2 regions of the Lysinibacillus sp. JNUCC-52 genome follow, and region 1 is predicted to be linked to the other one. Evidence: riboswitches for the same ligand, from Rfam matches in the RefSeq annotation. Region 1 holds a riboswitch; the other holds the start of a gene.

Region 1 (5,713 bases):
AATAATATTTATTCCTTGTTGCTTCGTATGTATTTGCATTGATTGTATAATGTGATGCCACGCATCTCGCTCTAAAAAATGGAACAAGCCATGCGAAATAATTAACTCAAAGGAACGTTTAAACTCATATGTCGTAGCATCTTGGACAATTGCTTGTAAGGTATGTAATTGGTGTAACTCTTTGTATCGATTGATTTTAGCAATACCTGCCTCCGAAATATCAATAGCTTCCACCTCAAACCCAAGCTGCGCTAAATAGACCGCATGCCTACCATCACCACATCCTATATCTAAAATGCTCGCCCCAGCTTGCAATGTTTTAGCCCATACAACCACTTCCTCACTAGGATTACCAAAAGCATAATGGGTATCAGCTAAGTAATCTTTCTCCCAAAATGGTTTCACGCTACCGTCTCCTCTATATCAGGTTTATCTAAATGTGCTTTGACAAAATTCCATCAAAGCACCGCCAATCTATTGTTTAATAATTAACATATCGTTTTCATCAAATTCCCACATATCACCGTATGCCACTTCCCAATAAAAGCCGTTTGGATCTTGAAAATAGCCACTATAGCCTCCCCAAAACACTGTTTCAGGCTCCTTTACAATGTTTGCTCCAGCTTTTTTTGCTAACAAAAATACTTCATCGACTTCTTCTTTAGACTTTCCATTGTAGGCAAGCGTAATACCATTAAAGCCATTACCTACAGTTGGTGGATTCGCTTCATTTATATCCTTTACTAAGCGATCAATTTGGAAAAGGGATATTTTAGTTCCTCCATTATTAAAGAAAATAACATCTGGATTTGCTTCATCCCCATAGACAACTACTTCGAACCCAAGCCCATCACGATAAAATGCCAACGATTCAACCATATTTTTCACACCTAATGTAATTAAATTTAAACGATTCATCCCATCGTCCCCTTTTCTACAGACTCTATTACATATTCTCCCTTTCTTGTGGCAAATCCTTTTTGCTCTATGCTATTGCCATTAATGTATACGCATTATCAAATTGCTACATGGCTGCACCCATTGCATTATTGTCTCGATTCAAACATCTTTATTTCAGCCATTTCGATTGCCATTTTTTCTGATAAAAATAATATTATCTCCGTACCGAACTTTTTTTACATTCATTGCAACATATATAAAAAGAGGACTACGCTAAGCTTTGTTAGCTAAGAACGGGCTATTTCAACACAAAATAGAATGCCACTACATAAGATACACTAAGATATTAGCTATAGATTGGAGGAATTCTGCTGTATTACAATCCTTATCCGTATTATGTTTATGTACATCAATATCCAAATTGGGGCGTTGCTAATTCGTCTTTCCCTCACCATTTGCCTGGACAGCTTGCGATGCCCACATCTCCAAACCCAAATCAGTACCCGCCTATTAATACATTGAAGTTGAAGACATCTGCCAAACAAATTCAGCCGATTATGCAGCAGGCCCAATTATTAACAGAGAAAATTGAAGGGTCCGATCAGTTTGCCCATGATCTTAAAAATGCCGCACAGCTTTCCAAGCAAGATGAAGTCCAAAAACTCATTTCTTCTGCAGGTGTTACAGCGAAATTCGAAGCGAAATATACGCCAGACAATATTCGAATTGTTTTATCAGAAGGTGGGTGCTGTAGTATCGCAATCATTTTATATTGGTAAGAAAGAAGGCAACTTATTTTTTATAACCATGCACTCCTATAGAACTTGTAAACTATTTATAATTATGCTAAAGTATTTGTTATTACTATTTCTGAAAATTCATATATTTTTCTTATCAAGAGAGATGGAGGGATTGGCCCTATGAAGTCTCAGCAACCAGTCTTAGGCATGGTGCTAATTCCAAATGGTGAAATTCGCCAAAAGATGAGAAGACTGACTTCAGTTACACGAGAGTCCTCTTCTACAAGTAGGGCTCTTTTTTTATTTTAATTAATGGTTAATTTCCTATTAGTTTTTCTAAGAAAAATTATGAACTTTTGAATGTAGTAGGCTTGAGCTTGTCCGCGAAAGCGTTCGCCTGAAGCGTAACGATGGGAATAATCATTCTTTTTTCACTTCGATGTTCGTATTTAATGACGCAATTGATTCACCACTCATAATTAAGAAAGCAGGGAATAAAAATGACAAATGAACTTTTACAAGCATTACAGCTATTAAAAACTAAGCAATGGGTCGACTTAACACATACATTCGGGCCAGACTCTCCTCATTTCTTTATGTTTGAAGATGCAAAATTTGAAACGCTATTTTCTCATAATGACGGCTTTTTTGCACAACAATTTACGTTTCCTGGGCAATATGGAACGCATATTGATCCACCTATTCATTTTGTTGCAAATACGCGCTACTTAGACGAATTAGAATTAAAAGAACTTGTCCTTCCGCTTATTGTTATAGATAAGTCCAAGGAAGCAGAATTGAACAATGACTTGACGTTAAGCGTACAAGATATTTTAGATTTTGAAGCAGAATATGGAGAAATTGAAGCAGGTACATTTGTTGCACTGCGAACTGATTGGAGTAAACGTTGGCCAGATAAGGACTTATTCAATAATAAAGATAAAGACGGTCATAACCATATTCCAGGTTGGGGATTAGAAGCGTTGCAGTTTTTATTTACAGAACGGAAAATCAATGCCATCGGTCATGAAACATTCGATACAGATTCAGCGGCGGATTTCCGTAAAAATGGAACGTTAGATGGCGAATATTTTGTACTAGATCAGGATACATATCAAATTGAACTGATGACAAATTTAGATAAGCTACCAGCCAAAGGGGCAGTCATTTTCAATATTGTGCCAAAGCCTGAAAAAGCTTCTGGATTCCCTGTTCGTTCATTTGCTATTTTGCCTTAAATTTAAATAAAAATGGTCTGCCTCAAATGCCAAATAAACATTTGAAGCAGACCTTTTTTTACTATTTATTTAATAGTATTTCTTTTTTTAAATACAAAGTACACAATCAGCATTAATACGATAAACACCAATATGGCATATAGGCTGTATTGAGACAAATACATGCCAACAAAACGCCATTTATTTCCGAGTACTTTCCCTAAAGTAATAAAGGTGAAAGTCCATATTATTGCACCTGCATACGCATAAACAGCAAACTTTTTATAGGGATAATTATTAATAGCTGCAATATATGCTGTTAGATGACGAACACCAGGTATAAAATAGCCAATTAATAATAGGACAGGCCCTATCTTTTCAAACAGTTTTTTCGTAAACTCAATTTTTTGTGCAGTAATATGAACTTTCGGCCCATATTTTTGTAATAGCGGTAACCCAAATCGACGACCGACAAAGTAGCTGAGGGTGATGCCTCCTGCAGCTCCCACTGCAGCACTTATTAATGCAGGAATATGTTCTAAATTTTCACGATAAACATTATATCCTACATAGGTTAAAAAAATTTCGTCAGGAAGTGGCAGCCCGACAATCCCTCCAACTAGTATAAGAATAATTCCGAAATACCCGTAATGTTCAATAAGAGATTGCACGTGATGCACCATAAATTTACCCCACCTAAAGCCTTAATTTTCCCAATATCTTAGCTTACCATAAGCCTCTTAAAGTCAATTATTTCTATCAATTACTTTTGTATAGGTTTAATTATTATTACATGTATATTAATATTGTACAATCATCATAACTTTATTTTTGATAAATTCAGTTTTTAACAATTACTCTCTTTACCGTATCACCCTATCTCTTTCAGTCTAAATTTCTATTTCACATCACTTTATTTCCCTTACCGCCACCAGTGACGGATATGCTGACTGAAAACTACATACATGTGACAATGGCAACGAGATCATCTACTCCAATTTATTCATACAATCTAATAACATTCCTGTCTATCCAAAATATAAGTAGCGTTGAGCACATACTATGGAAGTAGATGTTAAAAGCTAAAAAGGGTCTCTTAGGGGCCATTACGATAGCAGAAAAATTTTATTTCTAATAATATTTATTACTCTAGATAAGTTGGAGCTTACGCAATGCATAATCAATGCCACCTTCATCCGAATCTAACGTGACATAATCAGCAATATTTTTTAATGCGACACTGCCATTTCCCATCGCAATACCATATCCAACTTGCTTTAACATATCAATATCATTCTCTCCATCTCCAAAAGCAATTGCTTCTTCTCGAGGGATGTTGAAATATTTTAGCACTGCTTCAACAGCGATGGATTTTGATACATCATCTTGTAACACATTCATAATTGTCGGATGCCATCTTTCAAACTTTAAATTAGGAAATTGTGTTATGTACTTTTTCTCCACTTGCTCATTGGCATATAAACACATTAAGTAAACTTGCTCATTTAAAATATTATGATTCGTGGGAGGATAGTCATCTAAAGATAATGTCTCCTTCATTGCCTTTAATGTTGCTTGATGACGAACATTATTCATGAATAGGTGGTCAGTAAAAAATGTCAGACTATCCTGATTATTATCAGCAAACGCTTTTACACTTTGTACGACATCTTGTGCGATGGGCATACTATGGATTATTTGATTACCATGCTGAGTATAAGCCCCATTCGCAGTAATAAACGTATCGATACCTAGTTCTAGTAAACGATGGCACATAGATAGTGGTCTTCCTGTTGCAGCAACTAATCGAATTCCTTTGTTTCTTACTATTTGTAGAGCGTTCTTTGTACTCGATTCAATACAACCATCGCCATAATTGATGAGCGTACCATCCACATCAAAGAAAATAATTTTACAGTCCATTTCAATCTAGCCCCTTTCAATTAAATAAGAAAATATAGAAATTATTGTACTCGAAAATAAAGAAAACAGTAGCTTTCCACTTCCTTAAACTCCTTATCTAAAACCATATTATTGAATAGTAAATTTATCCTATGTGTATTATAATAAAACTACTTAAATTTTTTTATAAAAAAGAGCGTTTTAGGTATGTCAGACTTAATTTAATAAAGTAGATTTAAAACAGTTAACTTTTCCCTATGTACCACCGATAAATACTATTGCTAGTATATTTAAAGCAAACATTCCCTTTACATAAAAAAATATATTTTCTTCTTGGTACTACTTTAATCATGCTGAAGGAGTATACCAAAAAACATAGAATTGCTAAAATAGTAGAAAATCCATTACATATATTGAACGAGTATTCCCCCTATTTAAATAGAACTAAAGAAATGTTAAAAACTCGACACAGAGGAGTTGGTTCATATGGGTTTTAATATTTACTACTACGAAAGTAATGTGGAATGTAAATTTTGCAAAAAACAATATACAACATATAAGGTACGACCAAATCGTTTTAAAATAATCGAAGAACAAACGGATTTTATGCCCGTTTACGAAGGCTTGAATCCACTTCTATATGAAGTTGCTGTATGTCCACATTGTGGATATGCTTACCATAAATCTATGACGAGAACTTATGGACCGTTCTTGCTACTAATTGATGAATTGTATATTAAAGAACTACATAAGCCAATGAATATTTGTCGTGAACGCACTATGGACGATGCGATTGTTAGCTATAAACTAGCCTATCTCGTAGCGAAGGCTTCAATGGAAGAGGCACTTTTAATGGCTAATATCGCACTAAAAATAGCATGGCTGTATCGTTTAAAAAATGAAAGTGAATCTGAAAATCACTACTTATATGCAGCAAGAGATTTTTACAGTAAA
Region 2 (5,713 bases), 2.1 Mb from region 1:
GATACAGTACAAGGTTCGATAATGGTAATTGGTACGGTTATTTTACTAATTGGGACAATCATTGCAGGCGGGGGAATAGATCAAATTATGACATCCCTTGTGGCAGAAAATCCAAAGTTAGTGTCTCCATTTGGTGCAGAAGGTGAACTAACGCCGTTATATGTTTCTACATTTTGGATTTTAATAGGAATTGGCGTAGTGGGTCTACCTCAAATTGCAGTACGTGCTATGAGCTATAAAGATTCAAAAAGTATGCATTTAGCGATTATTATTGGTACGATCGCCATCGGGACAATTATGTTTGGCATGCATCTAATTGGTGTGCTAGCGCGTCCAGTAATGCCAGGTATTGAGATTGGCGATAAAGTGATGCCATTATTAACGTTAAAAGTTTTACCGCCATATTTAGCGGGTATTGTTTTAGCAGCACCGATGGCAGCCACGATGTCTACGGTTAATGCACTACTGATGTTAGTTAGTTCAACCGTTGTGAAAGATATTTATTTAAACTATGTGAAGCCAACTGCCAACGACGGGGAGATTAAGCGGGCAAGCTTTATTGTCACTACCGTAATTGGTTTAGCGGTCGTTGTATTTGCGTTAAATCCACCAGATTTACTTGTTTGGCTTAATTTATTTGCATTTGGTGGCCTAGAAGCTGTCTTTATTTGGTCAGTCGTCCTAGGATTATATTGGAAAAAGGCCAACAAATATGGCGCAATTGCTTCCATGATTACGGGCATGACGTTATACATTGTGATTGATCGCTTTTATCCGTCAATCTTTGGTATGCATACAGTGACAATCCCGATAGTAGCTTCATTTATTATCTTTGTTGTTGTAAGCTTACTAACAGCTGACAAATTTAAAGATGAAAAAATATTTATCTAAATACCAAAAACCCACGAGAGATACCTCTCTCGTGGGTTTTTTTATATGAATAACGCTAAAAAAGAAAACCGTTAGCAAGTGGTTGCTAACGGCGTTTATCTTAATAAAATACTTTTTCAAGATTATATTTTGCACGGAAAGTGTTAATAGCATATGTTTCGTAAATTTCACGTTCCATTGGATCATCAATTTCATACACTTCAATTTTGAAAATTTCATCACGATATTTTTTCATTGGTGATACGTTATCTTCAAAATGCTTTTTAATGCGTTGACGAATTTTGCGCGCTTTTCCTACAAATAATAGCTCATTTTTTTCGTTGTAGAATAAGAATATGCCACCTTTTTCGCGAGTGATTTTATGGAAATCAATAAAACCATGGAATGGTGTGATTTCTACATCACCTGGTTTTAATACTTGCTCACGTTGACGAATTACTAAGTCTGGTTTTGGGAGTTCAATTTTAATCAAAATATTTCACGTTCCTCTCTGTTACTAAAGGTATATGTTAACATAATACCTCCATGATTACCATTACGTTTTCTTCTACAAAAATCAATTTACAATGCATGAATGTTTATCGGGTTACAATTGTCATTGGTTTGTCATTTACGAAGGCTAATTGATGAAAAAAATGATATTTAACCAGTAGATACGTAACTCACAAAAGAAATAGATACTTTAATGATAGTGTTCATCAAAAAATAAACTTCCATTCATTTAAATACTAAATATTCTATGTATTATTGAAATTCTTAATTGTTCATGATACAATTCTTTTTAATTAAATAATCTTATCAAGAGAAGCTGAGGGATTTGGCCCTATGACGCTTCAGCAACCTCTAACAATGTTAGAAAGGTGCTAATTCCACCAAAGGATGTTTCCTTTGAGAGATAAGAGTGAACGTGATAATTATCCTTCTCATTCTTGCTCTAATGGAATGAGGGGGATTTTTTAATTTTTAAATAGATAGAGAGAAAAAATTAAAGAAAAGGGGAATACAGCATGCCTATTAATATTCCGAAAAACTTACCAGCTGGAGAACATTTACGTGGGGAAAAAATATTCGTTATGGAAGAAGACCGCGCTAAAACGCAACAAATTCGTCCTTTAAATATTTTAATTTTTAATTTAATGCCAGAAAAAGAAAAAACAGAGCTACAATTACTGCGATTGCTCGGTAATACACCATTACAAGTGAATATTACATTTTTAAATACAGCAACACATGAGTCTAAAAACGTGAGTAAATCACATTTACAGCTATTTTACTCGACATTTAAAGAAATTCGCCATCGCCGCTTTGACGGTATGATTATTACGGGTGCGCCTGTTGAAAAAATGGCATTTGAAGAAGTGAATTATTGGGAAGAAATTTCAGAAATAATGGATTGGTCTGTGAAAAATGTTACGTCCGTAATGCATATATGTTGGGGGGCACAAGCTGCACTATATCACCATTACGGTATCGGTAAATTTGAGCTACCAGAAAAATGTTCTGGCGTCTATTCACATGTAATTACCGATTTAACGGTCGATTTAGTGCGCGGCTTTAGTGACTTATTTACAGCACCACATTCACGCTATACATCGGTTTCCATTGATGAAGTACGTAAGCACCCAGATTTACGCTTACTGTCCTATTCAGAAGATGCTGGCGTCTTTATCGTGCAGTCAAAGGATAATAAGAACATAATGATTACAGGTCACTTAGAATACGACGCGACAACATTAGCTGATGAATATTACCGTGATGTTGAAAAAGGAATTGATATTGCGATTCCTGTTAACTATTTCCCGAATAATAATCCTTCTAATGAGCCGATCAATACATGGCGAGCACATACGCATTTACTATTTTCAAATTGGCTTAACTATTATGTTTATCAGGAAACACCGTACGAATGGGATTTTGTTGATGAGATTGAATACCATATTTAATATGGGACAATTAACATACCGTTTTACAGTTAGAAAAACCACATTTCTCATTAAAAGTGAGAAATGTGGTTTTTGTTGTTAACTTATTGAGATTCGGACGAGTTTGGTTTGGTCGCATCTTGCTGCGCTTTCGATTCTTGTTGTTCTTTTGGAGTTTGCTGCACTTTTGATTCTTGTTGTTCTTTTGAATTTTGCTTGTCTTTTGATTGTTGTTCTTGAGATTCTTGCTGATTACTAGAAGAGCTTTGACTGTCTTCTTTCTTTTTTATTTTGCGAACTTTTGCGACTGTTAGTAACAACAATGGAAGTAAAACAGTTAATAATCCTGAATACAACGGCCAAATATTCTCATTATAATTATTAGAATGGACGATATTCGGGTGAGCAATTTGAGCCAGTGCAACCATACATAATCCAAGTGGTAAAATGAGTGGGCGAGGATCTTTTATTTTAAATATTTGTCCTATGCCAAGTACCGTTGCGTAAAAATAAATAAATGTCCGAATGTAAATGGATATAATCCACATAACAGCCATGATAATTTCCACTCGTTGGAAAAAATTACCTATCGAAATCCTTTGAGCTAGCGCATAGCTTGGAAATGTCTTAATTGATGTATTAGTTGAGCCAAGAACGAGTGTTGAAAGGGTAATAATAAGAATTAAGACAATTCCGCCTAGTAGTGTGCCGATATAATATCCTTTTTGAGCTGCTTTATGTACATTGACTCCAGAAGGGAAAAACATAAGCAACACAGCAAGTGGGAAAGAAAAAACACTCGTAAAGTTTAGCGTACCGACGATTAATGGTTTTGTGTCTGTTTCATAGACTGGCATAATATTTTCTATATTGATTTGAGGGGAAATACAAATAATAAAAATAATAAAAATTAACATAAATATTGGAAATAGTATTTCCACAGAACGTGCAAAAACTTCAATCCCTAAATACGACGCGAAAACGATAATAATCGTAAATAAAACTGCAAAGGTCAGAGTAGGTGTTTCGGGCATCACTTCCGTTTGCATAAAAATTCCGATGAAATATAATAATTCGCCTGCTGAAAAAAAGGTTAAAGACATAAAACAAAGCGATGTCAAAGTACCGATGAATTTGCCAAAAATTTTTCCATTTGCTTCAATAAACGTAAGGTTTGGAGTTTGATTTCCTAATGATACAAAGAGCTTTATTAATAAAATGCTTAATAGTACACCAATAGCCGCTCCAATCCACGCATCCTGGCTGAGTTTTTCTGTAATACTTGCTGGCACAATTAATATAGCTGTTCCAATTGAATAGAGAAGGGTAATGACTGTAAATTGTCTTGCGCTAATGAGTTGTTTATCCATCGTACACTACCCTTTCTTTTCATTTTTTATTGAAAAAGTGTAAGTAACAATTTTCTAAGGGGCGTTAAAATAAATGTAATGAAATCTAAAGGGCTGGGAATGTTCTTTTTTAATCCAATGGCAATATTTAATGCCGCTCCTATGCTTAATATAATAGAAAAGACGATAATTGTTTTTTTTTCGCCTTTTTTCTTTAAATTAGGAATGACACTGTAAGCAATGGCCAAAGAAAATACTACGAAAACAATCGTTATAAACATCGCTAGCTACTCCTTTGAATTGTGCAATAATGAATTTTGGATTGTTCCTAATCCTTGTGTAGCCACATTGACTTCGATATTGACAGCTACCTCGGGATATATTGTAGACCATTCTTTTTTTGTTTTCTCCCATTTTTTAGGATCTTTCCGATGGAGTGCTTCCCCAAAGCCTAATATATCGAGTTTATAATTTTTTTGAATCGTATCTAGTGTTTTTTTCGTTTGTTCTTTTATACGTTCTTCGGTCTTTTTATTAATATAATGAATGCTTTTGTCTTTAGTTAAATTAATGGGACAATTTACTTCGCCAATATTTTGTGTAATATCAATTTTTATTGTTATTTTTGGAATGCCATTTTTAAAAGTTCCCTTAATATTAGATGTCGATTTTGTAATTTCGGTCGACAACTCTCCACCATCAGGGCAAGAAAGAACTTCTACCGTACTTTCAATTTTGTTATTTAAAAAATTATAGTAAATACTTTCCTCTTCGGATAAAATCCCTATCAATTTATCTTCTTTAAAAACAGCTATACCAATATATTTTAAAATAACGGGCGTTGTAATTCTTTCTACATTTGTTTGATCTATTCCTAATTTTGTATCTCCTTCTATTTCAACAACCGATAAAACAGCACTTTTTTCTTTGCTACTAAGGGTATTTAGTAGTTCGTCTGTATTAACAGATAATGTGGAACCCCAAGATTTTTCGGATACCTTAATTGAATTTAACAATTTATTGGCAGGCATTTTTTCAATCGGGGTTAAGACGTTGAGCACTTCTTTTGCTGTTGAATCATGCGTTATGATAACATCAAAATCATTTCGAAATTCATGATCTCTTGCGATAAAGTCTAGTGGTTCGTTTATTCCTTCCTCAGCTAATTTTTCTCCGATAACTACCATTTGTAAATGAGCAAAATAAGGTCTCCGTGGTGTTAAAGTCGTCATTCTTCGAATTGCTTCAAATACACTTTTTCCCTTCGAATTATAAGTGACTACAGGTGATCGTCCGCTAGAAGGTTGCTTTGAAGAAATTTCACTAGTATCAACAACTTGGATAGAAATTTCATATTCATCATCTATTTTATCTACACCAAGTGCAACGACAATTGCTAATTCGTTTAACTCTCGCTTACTCCAGCAACCACTTAATAATAAAGTGAGGATGAACAATAACAAAATCATCTTAATTTTTGACATGACGTATTCCTCATTTACACATTATTGTTAATTTCTTTTTTTTCCTTCGTGATATCGTTGTTCTCTA

The links. Region 1 has a riboswitch for S-adenosylmethionine ahead of JNUCC52_RS15060 (cyclase family protein). Riboswitches for the same ligand answer to the same signal wherever they lie in the genome.
Region 2: it holds a riboswitch for S-adenosylmethionine, as region 1 does, so the genes downstream of both, metA (homoserine O-acetyltransferase MetA) here and JNUCC52_RS15060 (cyclase family protein) in region 1, are expected to answer to the same signal.

Annotation. Positions count from the first base shown of each region.
Region 1 is NZ_CP065546.1:3,041,567-3,047,279, reverse strand. Features, by position in the region: gene JNUCC52_RS15075 (methyltransferase domain-containing protein) at 1-405, opposite strand, end outside; gene JNUCC52_RS15070 (VOC family protein) at 475-918, opposite strand; gene JNUCC52_RS15065 (YuzC family spore coat inner layer protein) at 1,374-1,679, shown strand; SAM riboswitch class I at 1,789-1,890, shown strand; gene JNUCC52_RS15060 (cyclase family protein) at 2,141-2,878, shown strand; gene JNUCC52_RS15055 (DedA family protein) at 2,944-3,540, opposite strand; gene JNUCC52_RS15050 (Cof-type HAD-IIB family hydrolase) at 4,007-4,780, opposite strand; gene JNUCC52_RS15045 (DUF2225 domain-containing protein) at 5,246-5,713, shown strand, end outside.
Region 2 is NZ_CP065546.1:453,431-459,143, reverse strand. Features, by position in the region: gene panF (sodium/pantothenate symporter) at 1-891, shown strand, start outside; gene JNUCC52_RS02450 (nucleotide excision repair endonuclease) at 992-1,363, opposite strand; SAM riboswitch class I at 1,684-1,793, shown strand; gene metA (homoserine O-acetyltransferase MetA) at 1,899-2,834, shown strand; gene JNUCC52_RS02440 (GerAB/ArcD/ProY family transporter) at 2,918-4,183, opposite strand; gene JNUCC52_RS02435 (hypothetical protein) at 4,210-4,443, opposite strand; gene JNUCC52_RS02430 (Ger(x)C family spore germination protein) at 4,450-5,646, opposite strand; gene JNUCC52_RS02425 (spore germination protein) at 5,674-5,713, opposite strand, start outside.